Methylotuvimicrobium sp. KM2: one gene and its partner. The protein of the gene in region 2 interacts with the protein of the main gene of each other region in a pairwise test. Links are inferred from orthologs where the notes say so. Each region holds a gene or a part of one and is shown on either strand. Other genes may lie near its edges.

Region 1 (6,295 bases), 730 kb from region 2 along the record:
GTCGGCGGCAAAAAAAATTAAATGTCGATCTATATGACGCGCGGAAGATCTTAGGATCTCGTGGAGCGCATCGCGTCCTAGATGGTGTGAACAGGATGCTGAAACCAGTATGCCGTTCGGAGATAATATTTGCAAGGCTAAATGATTGAGGCGCCGGTAAGCTTCGTAGCCCTGCTTAAAATCTTTTTTGCGTTTGATCAATGCGGGCGGATCAAGGACGATAGTATCGTAATGTCGGTTTTCTTGACGGGCAGCCTTCAGAAAATCGAATACATCGCTGTGCTTGAATTTCATCTTTGCGTCCACACCGTTTAATTGCGCATTTTTCGATGCAAGCTTCAGTGCATTTTCGGAGGCGTCTACGCAAGTGACTTCGGAGGCTCCGGCGACGGCCGCAGGAATACTCCAAGCGCCGGTATAGCAGAACAAATCCAATACACTTCGTTCTTTACATAGTTGCATAAGACGATTGCGGCTGTCGCGATGGTCGTAAAACCAGCCGGTTTTTTGGCCTTCTTGAATATCGACTCTAAATAAGCACCCATTTTCTTCAATGATCATTGTTTCCGGCAAACTGCCGTATATGATTTCATTGTCTAAAGGTAAGCCTTCCAATGCACGTTGACTATTGTCGTTTTTCAATACGATGGCTTGCGGGTTAAACAATTCGATCAAAGCGGTCAGTAATTCGTTTCTGTGGCGTTCAATGCCGGCGGTCGTGATTTGCACCGATAAAACATCGCCGAAACGGTCCACAACCAAGCCGGGCAGGCCGTCGCTTTCTCCGAACACAAGACGATAATAAGGTTTACCGAAGAGTTGTTCGCGCAGTTGCAATGCGGTACTTAGTCGTTTTTTAAAAAATTTGACGCTACAGCTCAAGTCGGACTTTCTGGATAATAAGCGCGCGCAAATTAAGGTGTGCGGATTAAAGTAGGCGCTTCCTAGTTGTTTGCCGTCGGCCGCAAGGATATTAACCAGTTGCCCGGGTTCTAAATCGTTGGGCGCGCTTCGTTTGGTGTCGATTTCATTACTGAAAACCCATAAATGGCCTTGGCGCAAGCGTCGGTCTTCGTTTTTCTTTAAATAAATTTCAGGATGCGGCATGAATTAACCCAGCTTTAACATTTCTCTATCATAAGTTATTGAAAAAATATGTGATAATAAATTTTATGGCGCTACAAAGTTAAATTTTGCATGATTTTTGATTTTGTTATTTCAGTAGCATAGGCCGTAGACACTACATTTGTTAATGCTGGGTTATATAAGTTCGAAAGTATAGCCGCCGACCGAAGCGCTGGGTGCGGCGATGGCGAGACCGATTTCGATGGTTTCGTGAGGCGCGATTTTGTCGGTGCGGAAAGTTAAATTGTCCGGTGTAAATGCGCGTTGCGCGAATGGTTCGCCGGAAAGCTTCAATAAAGTCAGTTTAATGCCCGGATACGGTTGGGCGAATTCAGCCTGATTGTTGATGGTGGCCTTGAAATAGTAATTTTGATCGGCGGTCAAGATCAGCGAGCTCGTTAAAACCGAAAAGTCGGTCAGGTTTCTGTAGTCGGGTAATGAACAGCCTAAATAAGAACACGCTTCAATGAACCAGGGTCTGAATTTTTCGTGTTGTAATGCCGAAGGACCTTGGAAATAGATAATTTGTCCGCACAACAGGATGAGGCCTGCGGCTGCCGATGAATTCCATAAAAGCGGGTTAGCGGCCTTTCGGTCTTGTACCCAGGGTAGTTGTTCTTCAGAAGGGGCCAATGGAACATCCGCCGGAGTTTCGCCGAGTCGTTGCAGTGCATCAAATTGCGTCGAGCAGTGGCTGCAGCGGATTATGCCCCGAGTTTCGCGTAATTGATCTATTGTCAACGTTTGCGGGTGGTGACATTCGGGGCATTGTGTGAACATCGCTTATTTATCTTTTCGTCCGTCCAGGCGACACCAGTCCTCTTGGATTGCCGGCGGATTGAGTGTAATAAAAGGCCGGTACGCTGCGCTGACGGCTTCGGCTTGTTCGTTCAAAATACCGGATAAAACCAAAGAGCCGGAGGGAGCGAGTAGTGCGGCGATCTTGCCGGATAATTCGATCAGCGGTTGAGCCAAGATATTGGCTATAACGATGTCGGCGGTGCGGGCCGCGAATTGTTCCGGTAAGTAGCATCGGATTTTATCGGCAATGCCGTTTTTTATCGCATTGTCGTGTGTCGCCGTTAGTGCCTGCGGATCGATATCGATGGCATGAGCTTCACGAGCGCCGAGCAACACGGCGGCAACCGCCAATATTCCCGATCCGCAGCCGTAGTCGATGACGGTTTTGTCGCTCAGGTCATGTTCGGCAAGCCATTCCAGGCACAATGCGGTAGTCGGATGCGTGCCGGTACCAAAGGCAAGCCCCGGGTCGAGAGTCAGGCAAACCGTGCCGGGCTCTTGTTGCTCTTGTCCGGTCGGACAAACCCAAAGTCTATCGGCAAACTTCATCGGATGATAATACTCCATCCAGGCGCGTTCCCAGGCTTGGTCTTCCAGAATTTCCGCCGACCACTCCTTGAGCGAATGCCGATTAAAAGCGTCGAATACTCGTGCTTTAATGTCTTCCGGCTGGGTATCGAGTTCAAACAAAGCGATGACTTTTGTATTAGGCCAGATCTTGGTTTCGCCGGGCGGGGGCTCATAGACCGGTTGGTCTTCGGCGTCCATGTAAGTAACCGAAACCGCGCCCAGATCGCTGAAATAATCAGAAAGTTCGGGCGCCGAGACTTCGTCGGTAATCACGCTTAATTGATGCCAGGACATAAAGCCATCATTGTCGATTAAAGGAGGGTATTTACTGGAAATGCTTACTCAGCTGGGATCTTGCGGTCGGGTCAGCGATAGCGTGACCCGACCCAATCAAGCATGCTAGTTTAAGTCCAATAGCTTTTCAAGATAGTGAATGTTGCGTTGTCCGGCGATGAATCCGGAGTCGGTCATGATGTCTTTTTGGAGCGGTATATTCGTTTTTATACCGTCGATCACCATTTCGTTCAATGCGGTTGTCATTCTTGCAATGGCGCTATTGCGGTTTTCGCCGTGCGCGATTAGCTTACCGATCATCGAATCATAATAAGGCGGTACTTTGTAGCCGTTATAGATGTGTGTTTCGCACCGAATGCCGGGGCCGCCCGGCATGTGGAATTGATGGATCGTACCGGGACAGGGCATGAAGGTCTTGGGGTCTTCGGCATTCAGTCGACACTCGATCGCATGACCTTGAATTTTGACTTGCTCTTGAGTAATCGATAAGGGTAATCCGTAGGCGATACGTAATTGTTCCTTAACGATATCGAAGCCGGTGACCATTTCGGTAACCGGATGCTCGACTTGAACCCGCGTATTCATTTCTATGAAGAAGAATTCGCCTTTTTCATACAGGAACTCGAAGGTCCCTGCGCCCAGGTAGCCGATATCGCGGCAAGCTTTGGCGCACAATTCGCCCATACGGTTACGTTCTTCGTCGGTAATGCCCGGTGCCGGCGCTTCTTCGACGACTTTTTGGTGCCTTCGCTGCATCGAGCAATCGCGCTCGCCAAGATGGATCGCATTACCGTGTGAATCGGCCATCACCTGGAATTCGATATGGCGGGGATCTTCCAGGAATTTTTCCATGTACACGGTATCGTTTCCGAACGCGGCACTCGCTTCCGCTTTCGTCATGGTAATGGCATTGATCAATGCGGCTTCGGTATGTACGGTGCGCATTCCGCGTCCGCCACCGCCGCCGGCGGCTTTGATGATAACCGGGTAACCGATTTCCTGAGCCATTTGCAGGTTTTGCTTATTATTGTCGGTTAACGGATTGCCGTTGCCCGGTACACAGGGAATGCCGGCGGCTATCATTGCCTTTTTTGCGGCGATTTTATCGCCCATTATGCGGATCGTATCTGCATTCGGGCCGATGAAAACAAAGCCGCTTTGCTTTACTTTTTCCGAAAAATCGGCATTTTCCGATAGAAAGCCGTATCCCGGATGAATGGCTTCGGCATCGGTGACTTCGGCCGCGCTTATGATGGCTGGGATATTTAGATAGCTATCGGTGGATGGGGCGGGGCCTATGCAAACCGACTCATCGGCTAGCCTAACATGTTTTAGATCCCGGTCCGCCACGGAATGTACCGCGACAACCTTGACTCCAAGTTCACGGCAAGCGCGCAAGATGCGCAAGGCTATTTCGCCTCGATTGGCGATGACTATTTTATCGAACATGATTAAATACCTTTGGGTTGTTATTCAATGACAAACAAAGGTTGGTCATATTCGACGGGTTGGCTGTTCTCAACCAATATTTGCGTTACTGTACCGGTTTTATCGGCTTCGATTTGGTTGAGGATTTTCATCGCTTCTATGATACAGAGAGTATCGCCTGCTTGTACCGATTGTCCGATATCGACAAAAGGTTTGGCGCCGGGAGACGCGGACCTGTAGAAAGTGCCGACCATCGGCGATTTTACAATATGACCGGTTATTTTTTTCTCTGTCGGTTCTACAGGGCTTGGTGCGGGTGCCGAAGATGGGGTGGTCGGAGCGAATTGAGCCGGTGCGTAGTTCACTTGGGCGGCATTCGAGTAACGACTAATTCGGACGGATTCTTCCCCCTCACTGATTTCTAATTCGGCAATATCCGATTCTTCGATGAGCTCGATCAGTTTTTTTATTTTTCTAATATCCATTGTGTTATGTTCTCTTTGCTAATATCTCGTGAGCGGCCGTCAAGGCCAATTCGTAACCGATGGCTCCCAGTCCGCAAACAACTCCCACGGCAATATCCGAAAAATAGGAATGTTTTCTAAAAGCTTCCCGGGCATGTACGTTCGACAGGTGCACTTCAATGAAGGGAATCTTGGTCGCCAGCAATGCGTCGCGTATCGCCACGCTGGTATGAGTAAAAGCTGCTGGATTAATAATGATAAAATCGACATCGTTGGAAAAAGATCGATGAATCAATTCCACGATTTGGTGTTCGGCGTTATATTGGTGAAAACGGAGCGCGTGACCCAGAGTCGAGGCGGATTTTTCCATCGCCAGCTGTATATCGGCTAAGGTTTTGCTACCGTAATGGGTAGGTTCTCTTAGACCCAGCAGATTCAAGTTCGGACCGTTAATAACGCAAATATTCGCCATGCAATTGAAGTGCTAATTTAGATTCGGTGCCGATAATTCTCCCTAATTTAAGCACGTTTGTCCATATTTATGTCATTTAACACAAATAAGGCGTAATCACTGGATCTTTTAAGACATTTACATGGTTTATCGAATGATTTGATGTTTTCTCAGTCCATCAGAGGTTCGATGATTTCGATAATCTTGTTGCGGGATAATTGTCCGGATTGTTTATGAATTATTCGACCTTCTTGATTGAAGATAAGGCTGAAAGGAAGGATTCCGGCAGAATTTCCCCATTGTTGAGTCAAGATGATGCCTTGGTCGCCGGCGATTAGCATCGGATAATTGATGTCGACAAAGTCGAGATATTTTTTGACCGATTCTTTAGTTTCGATAGCGATGCCGACAAATTGCAAGCCACGGTCTTGGTATTCTTGCTGTAAGGCAACAAATTCGGGGATTTCTTCGCGGCAAGGAGGGCACCAGGTTGCCCAAAAGTTGACGATGGTGATTTTTCCTCGCCATTCGGATAGGCTGCGTTCGTTGCCGTTCAAATCGGGTAGTCGGTAATCCGGTAGTTCCATGGTTTCACTATGCGTTTCCGGCTGTGTTTTATTTTGTAGCCAAATTCCGCCGGCTAAAGCGACAACTGCGGCGATAATAAGTGCCGTGGTTTGTTTCATAAATCAACTTGCCGCAGTATGTTTAAAAAAGCGTTGGCATCCTGATAGCCTATCACGCGTAAATGTTTTTTTTCGGCTAGGTCGGTACCGAAAAATAAAGTGGCCGGAGGCCCGACTAAGTTAAATTTTTTCAGCAAGGCTTGATGTTCAAAATTGTTTGCCGTGACGTCCGCCTTCAATAAAACGAAGCGATTCAGTTCTTGTTTGACTTCAGGGTGCATATAAGTATAGGCCTCCATTTCCTTACACGAGACACACCAGTCGGCATAAAAGTCGAGCATGACCGGTTGATTGTTGCGGGCTGCCCTTTCTATGCTGTTTTCGAGCTCATGTAGCGAGGCGACTTCGACAAAGGGCAGGGGGCTTTCGGCCTTGGCTGTGCTTGCTAAACTCAGTCCCTGCAAAGGTTTTAGCGGGTTATGGTTGCCCATGCCTAAGCCGATCAATAACAGGACGCCGTAGGTCAGCATCACGAC
Region 2 (6,343 bases):
AGCTTTTTTGAGCATCTTTCAAGCGTTCTTCTTCCAAAAACTGCATTTCGATCGCGCTGAGGTTTTGACCGGTCATTTGCCACTGATACAACGCTTGCACGGCGGCTTTTCTCGCATTGGTACGCGCTTGACTCATCAGGCTTCCAACTGCTGGAACAAATTAACCATTTCCAATGCCGACATTGCCGCTTCCGCGCCTTTGTTTCCGGCCTTGGTTCCCGCACGCTCAATTGCTTGCTCGATCGTATCGACCGTTAACACGCCGAAACTGACCGGCACATCGTATTGCAGCGAGACCGAAGCCAAGCCTTTCACACACTCGCCGGCGACATATTCGAAATGCGGCGTGCCGCCTCTTATCACGGCGCCGAGAGCAATGATCGCATCGTATTGTTTACCGACGGCGACGCGTTGCACGACCATCGGCAGTTCGAATGCGCCCGGCGCCTTGACCAAGCAAATATCGTCTCGATTGGCGCCGTGACGGACCAACGCATCGATCGCGCCGGCTTCCAACTGCTCGACGATAAAACTGTTAAAGCGGGATGCAACGATGCAAAATTTACCGCCTTTTACTGACAAATGGCCTTCATAGGTTTTAATAGCCGACATCTAAACTCTCTATCTCTTGTTTTTCGATAGAAACGATCTTGTCAAGACCGTTTCCGTTAACTTCTCACTCATTACCGTGAGATCCGTAACCGCCGTTTTAACGACGTGCGTGGGAATGATAAAAATCCCGTCATTCCGCCATGGACCGGCGGAATCTAGTGCCATGGATGGCAAGCTTTTGAGGCCAATAGAGCCTGAAGCAAGCATTACTTATTACCGTCATGCCATCTTAGCTAATGTGACTTCGATACCATTTATTGTTACCTAACGCACTTGACTTTCCCTCACCTAGCGTTAGGTGAGGGACGATCTGGGGATCGCTCCCACAGAGCATCCTGCCCCTTGTGGGAGCGACGCCTTCGTCGCGATTTCGAAGCCTCTGATGTTCAATATCCGCAGATTTAACAAACAGCACCGTTTCCAATTATACGACGACCTCTGTTTAGCAAGTTTATCGATACTTGTGTATAACGGCGAGCGTAGGACCGTGGGAACGAGGAGTGCTCTGCCTTCGTCGCGACTAAATTTAAATACCGTTCTTACCCACATAATCGACGACTTCCAAATCGAAGCCCGCCAAACCGACATATTTTTTCTGAGTGCCGATCACCTTTAAGCGGTGCACGCCTAAATCCGCAAGGATTCTCGATCCCGTTCCTGTAGAACGCCAATCGCCGACGCTGTCTGTCGACGCCCGGTTTACCACGCCATTATCCTGCATTTGATATTGGTGAATATGCTCGACTAACGACTTATTGTCCTCGTTTTGCCGGATCACGACAATCACGCCTCGGCCTTCATCGGCGATAATCCGCATCGCATCGCGCAAGGATACGCTATTTTCATTACGTTTCGACGAAAACAAATCGTCCAATAAATTACGTCCATGCACCCGAACCAAAACCGGCTCGTCGCCCGCCACCTGCCCCATCACCAAGGCCAGATGTAGCTTATTGTCGTTTTGGTCCTGATAGGCATACAAACGGAAATCGCCGAACTCGGTCGGAAAATTGCATTCGCTAATACGCTCGAGCGTATTTTCATGTTGAATGCGGTAATGGATCAAATCGGCTATCGTACCGATTTTCAACTGATGCTGCTCGGCGAATTTCTCGAGATCCGGTCGCCTTGCCATACTGCCGTCGTCGTTTAGAATCTCGACGATCACCGCGGCGGGTTCTAAGCCGGCCAAACGCGCCAAATCGCAGCCGGCCTCGGTATGACCCGCGCGATTCAATACACCGCCGGACTGCGCCATCAACGGGAAGATATGCCCGGGCTGCACTAAGTCTTCGGCGCGGGCATCGGACGCGACCGCAGCCTGAATCGTGCGCGCTCTGTCAGCCGCCGAAATACCGGTCGTCACGCCTTTAGCCGCCTCGATCGACACGGTAAAGTTAGTCGAATGCGCGGTTTTGTTTTCATTGACCATCAACGGCAAACGCAACTGCCTGCAACGTTCCCGGGTCAAGGTCAGACAAATCAAACCGCGTCCGTAACGGGCCATGAAGTTGACATCTTCGGGACGAGCAAAAGTCGCCGCCATGACCAGATCGCCCTCGTTCTCGCGGTCTTCGTCATCCATGATGATGACCATTTTGCCTTGGCGCAGGTCCTCTATAATTTCATCGATTGTATTCATTTAATTTAGAAAACCACTGCTTTTCAATAATTGTTCGGTCACGCCGCCCATGCCGCGCGCCGCTGAATCGCCGGCCATCAAGCGCTCCAGATAGCGGGCCAGCAAATCGACTTCGAGATTCACTTTATCACCGGCTTCGGTATCGCCAAGCGTCGTTTCCTGTAGAGTATGCGGCACGATATTGACGCCGAACACCGCGCCGTCGACTTCATTGACGGTCAAGCTAATGCCGTTGATACAAATCGAACCTTTTTCAGCGATATATCTCGCCAGATTGTCCGGCGCCTTGAAACAAAAACGATAAGAGCGGCCGTCGGAGTGTTTATCGAGTACCGTACCGATACCGTCGACATGACCGCTGACAATATGCCCGCCCATGCGTGTCGACGGCGTCAATGCCAATTCCAGATTGACCTGCGTGCCCACTCTAGCCGTTTTCAAGGTCGTGCGCGCCAACGTTTCGTTCGATACGTCGGCATAAAAATAATCCCGGCCCAGCTCGACCGCGGTTAGGCAAACGCCGTTGACCGCGATGCTATCGCCCAATTGAGCGTCAACCAGCGGCAACTTGCCGGTGCTTATTTTAAGTCGGCAATCGCCGGCTTTAGGTTCGATCGCGGCAATGCTGCCGATTGCCAGAATAATACCTGTAAACATAGGGGGCGGTGAATAGTGAATAGTGAATAGTGAAAAGATATACGCTTTTTAGGCCGTTGTGCAATGCTTGGCTCGACCGACTTGCTTAAAAAGGCGTAGTAGCCCGGATGAAGTGAAACGGAATCCGGGAGGCCTAGGCACCACTGCCATTAAGCTAAGGGAAGCCCGTCATTCCGCCATGGACTGGCGGAATCCAGTGCCAAGGATGGCAAGCTTTTGAGGCAAAGTAGATCCTGGATACAAGCATTACTTAATTCCGTGATGGCTTAACTTAATGGCAGTGAGGCCTAGGCAAAGACCTTCGCGTAATTCACTACAGTGCATACGGGCTACGTTGTTTTCAAGCCGGCTTCAGCGTCAGCCTGAGATCCGGTCCTATTAGTCTGATATCGCATAAGCTTAAATGTTTTTTATCGGCCATTTTTTCAAGACCCGGCAAACGGAACAAGCCTCGGCCTTCATCGCCCAATACATTAGTGGACATATAGATGAGCCATTCGTCGACAAGGTGTTCGGCCAACAAAGCTCCGCTCAAGGTCGGACCGGCTTCTATAAATATCTCGTTAAACTGCAATCGACCCAACAAATCCATCACGGCGGACAAATCGACCTTGCCGTTCCGCTCGACAACGCAATACACTTCCGCGCCTAATTGTTGCAGTGCATCGATTTTACTTCTGTCCTGCGAACAAGTCACAACTACATTGCGGCCCGGCAATGTCAATAAACGCGCAGTCGTCGGCATCCTAAGACGGGTATCGAGCACGACTCTAGCCGGCTGCAGAGTTTCGAACTCGACCCGCGCATTCAAGGCCGGATCATCGGCCAACACCGTATTGATACCGGTCAAAATCGCCGAACTGCGGGCGCGATACCGATGCACATCGGCTCTGGATTGATCCGAAGTGATCCATTTACTCTCGCCGGAAGCCATCGCGGTGCGTCCGTCCAAACTCATCGCCAACTTGCCGCGTACAAACGGCAAACCCGTTTGCATGCGTTTAATGAATCCCGGATTCAGTTTCATCGCTTCGTTTTGCAAAACGCCGCAACGCACATCGATACCGGCGTCATTCAATCTCGTCAAACCTCGACCGGAAACCAGCGGGTTAGGATCTTGCATGGCCGCAACAACACGGGCTACGCCGGCTTTGATCAAGGCCTCGCAACAAGGTGGGGTGCGCCCGTGATGGCTGCAAGGCTCCAAAGTAACATAAACCGTCGCCCCTTCGGGGCTTTGCGCCCGCTTGAGCGCCTCAACTTCGGCATGACCCTCGCCGGCCCGAGCATGCCAACCTTCGGCGATAATCGAACCCTCTTTAACCAATACACAACCGACACGCGGATTCGGATGCGTCGTGTACAGTCCGTTATGCGCCAATTGAATCGCCCGGGCCATGTAAAATTCGTCCGGATGCCACACTGAAGTCATCTTATTGCCGCTTCAAATGCTCGATCATATCGGTAAATTCACTGACATCCTCGAAACTTCGATAGACCGAAGCGAATCTGACATAGGCGACATGATCGAGCATGCTGAGCTCCTTCATGACTTTTTCACCCAATTCATGAGCCTTTATCTCGCGCTCGCCTTTCGTGGCCAACTCTTTGATGATTCGGCTAATGGCCTGCTCGATCGCATCGCTGTCCACCGGTCTTTTTTCCAAGGCTCGCAACATACCGGCTCTGAGTTTTTGTTCGTCGAAAGGCTCTCTTGCGCCGCCTCGTTTGATTACGCGCGGCAGACTCAACTCGGCCTGTTCGAAGGTCGTGAAACGTTCCTTACAGACCGTGCATTCGCGGCGCCTTCGGACTTGATCGCCTTCATTCGCCAATCTGGAATCGATCACTCGGGTATCTTGCGCCGAACAAAAAGGACATCGCATAATTTAATCGCCGATTACCATTGAAAAATATCGAGTCGTTGAAAAACCGATGATTTTATAACAATTAAGCACGCTTACCGTAATTTATTTCGGGATAGGGAGAATCAGGCGTGAATATCTTCGCGATAATCTCACTAAATGAACGGCGCGTAAGGAGGGCCGGACGCGCCCCCGGGTTTCGGCATCGAGGCAAGGCACGCAATGCGTACTAGTCGACCGGTTCGACGCGGTAGATGCCGGTCAGCTTACGTTTGAATTCGTCGGCGACCAGTCGGGCATCTTGACGACCGGTGACGACTCGAGGGGTCAATAGGATAACCAATTCGGTTTTTCTATTATCATAAGATGTACTACCAAACAACGGTCCTATTAACGGTAGTTCGTGCAACCAAGGCACACCGGCTCTTCCGTAATTGTTGTTTTCTTGTATCAATCCGCCTAATACCAGTGTTTCCCCGCTTTGCACCGCGACCGAACTCATGATCTCTCGTGTCTGAATATCCGGATTGCCAGTACTTGTATCACCTGCAAGTATATCTTCTACGCTCTGCTCGATTTCCATGATGACAAGCCCCCCGGCATTGACTCGGGGTTTAATTTTCAATTTTACACCTGTTTGCCGTTGCTGCAGTTGCTGAGTTGCAATAAGCTGACTGTCAGCCCCTCCTGTGGTCGCGGTAAGAGGAGTTGTCGTCCCTGTTCTCAGAGAAACTTCTCTACCGACTTGTATCGACGCCTCCTGATTATTCAACACCATCAGCGAAGGTGAAGAAATAATATTGGTATTGCCTTTCGATGCCTGAGCATTCAATACAGCTTTAATATCCCCTGAAACAAAGGCGTAGCTTAACCCTCCGGACATTGCTCCCAAAGCTACTGGTGCTAATGTTCGAATAACACTGGTGCTTCCGCCTCCGGTAATAGTATTGTCTCCACCGGCTCCATGCTCAAAAAACCATTGGATACCATATCTCAACTCATCTTCTAACGTCACATCCACAATCGTCGCATCGATCAAGACCTGCAACGGCATCACATCCAACTGTTTGATCACGCCCTTGATCACGTTGAACTCCTGTGCGGTCGCGACGATCACAAGCGAGTTATTAATCTCGTCGGGGATGATGCGTACATCCTCGACGCCCTTGACCTTAACCCCGGCGCCGGATGTTTGCATCGGACGCTGGACTTGGCGAATCTGGCTACTTCGCCCTCCCAGTCCGCTACTCTGTTGCGGACGGCTAGTGACTTCCACCGATCTTCGCCCCGCCGCGACCGTTGCCTGCCCCATGCCGACTTGGGAAGCCGGGACACCGTAAATTTCGCTCAGGGTCGCGGCCAATTGCACCGCATCGACATGCTGTACTTTATAGACATTGACGCCGCCTCCGGTCGCCGATTGCGCACGGTCTAGGCGGATGATCCAATTTTCAATGTCGCTCAGATAGCGCGCTTGGTGAGTGATCGCCAATATCGCATTCATGCGCTCGATCGCGATGAAGCGAAAAAATTGGCCTTCATCTTCCTTTCCTTTTTTATCGAAAAT

Evidence for each region.
Region 1: the proteins of ribD (region 2) and accC interact in binary tests that used the Escherichia coli proteins (3 or more experiments, as listed by UniProt). The link is inferred for Methylotuvimicrobium sp. KM2 from one-to-one orthologs.

Annotation. Positions count from the first base shown.
Region 1 is NZ_CP150634.1:3,009,019-3,015,313, reverse strand. What follows is about bases 2,068-4,870. They hold accC (acetyl-CoA carboxylase biotin carboxylase subunit), read right to left. Parts: upstream 4,240-4,870; coding sequence 2,896-4,239; downstream 2,068-2,895. Other genes in these bases: aroQ (type II 3-dehydroquinate dehydratase), read right to left, coding at 4,708-4,870; accB (acetyl-CoA carboxylase biotin carboxyl carrier protein), read right to left, coding at 4,260-4,703; prmA (50S ribosomal protein L11 methyltransferase), read right to left, coding at 2,068-2,790. Outside these bases: WJM45_RS12650 (class I SAM-dependent rRNA methyltransferase), read right to left, coding at 1-1,107; WJM45_RS12645 (zinc-ribbon and DUF3426 domain-containing protein), read right to left, coding at 1,261-1,905; more of prmA, read right to left, coding at 1,909-2,067; more of aroQ, read right to left, coding at 4,871-5,154; WJM45_RS12620 (redoxin domain-containing protein), read right to left, coding at 5,304-5,819; protein-disulfide reductase DsbD, read right to left, coding at 5,816-6,295. UniProt on the Escherichia coli protein: This protein is a component of the acetyl coenzyme A carboxylase complex; first, biotin carboxylase catalyzes the carboxylation of the carrier protein and then the transcarboxylase transfers the carboxyl group to form malonyl-CoA.
Region 2 is NZ_CP150634.1:3,733,715-3,740,057, forward strand. What follows is about bases 2,298-5,148. They hold ribD (bifunctional diaminohydroxyphosphoribosylaminopyrimidine deaminase/5-amino-6-(5-phosphoribosylamino)uracil reductase RibD), read right to left. Parts: upstream 4,344-5,148; coding sequence 3,252-4,343; downstream 2,298-3,251. Other genes in these bases: WJM45_RS15700 (riboflavin synthase), read right to left, coding at 2,298-2,911; nrdR (transcriptional regulator NrdR), read right to left, coding at 4,345-4,797; gspD (type II secretion system secretin GspD), read right to left, coding at 5,006-5,148. In the rest of the region: transcription antitermination factor NusB, read right to left, coding at 1-136; ribE (6,7-dimethyl-8-ribityllumazine synthase), read right to left, coding at 136-612; ribBA (bifunctional 3,4-dihydroxy-2-butanone-4-phosphate synthase/GTP cyclohydrolase II), read right to left, coding at 1,139-2,254; more of WJM45_RS15700, read right to left, coding at 2,255-2,297; more of gspD, read right to left, coding at 5,149-6,343. UniProt on the Escherichia coli protein: Converts 2,5-diamino-6-(ribosylamino)-4(3h)-pyrimidinone 5'-phosphate into 5-amino-6-(ribosylamino)-2,4(1h,3h)-pyrimidinedione 5'-phosphate.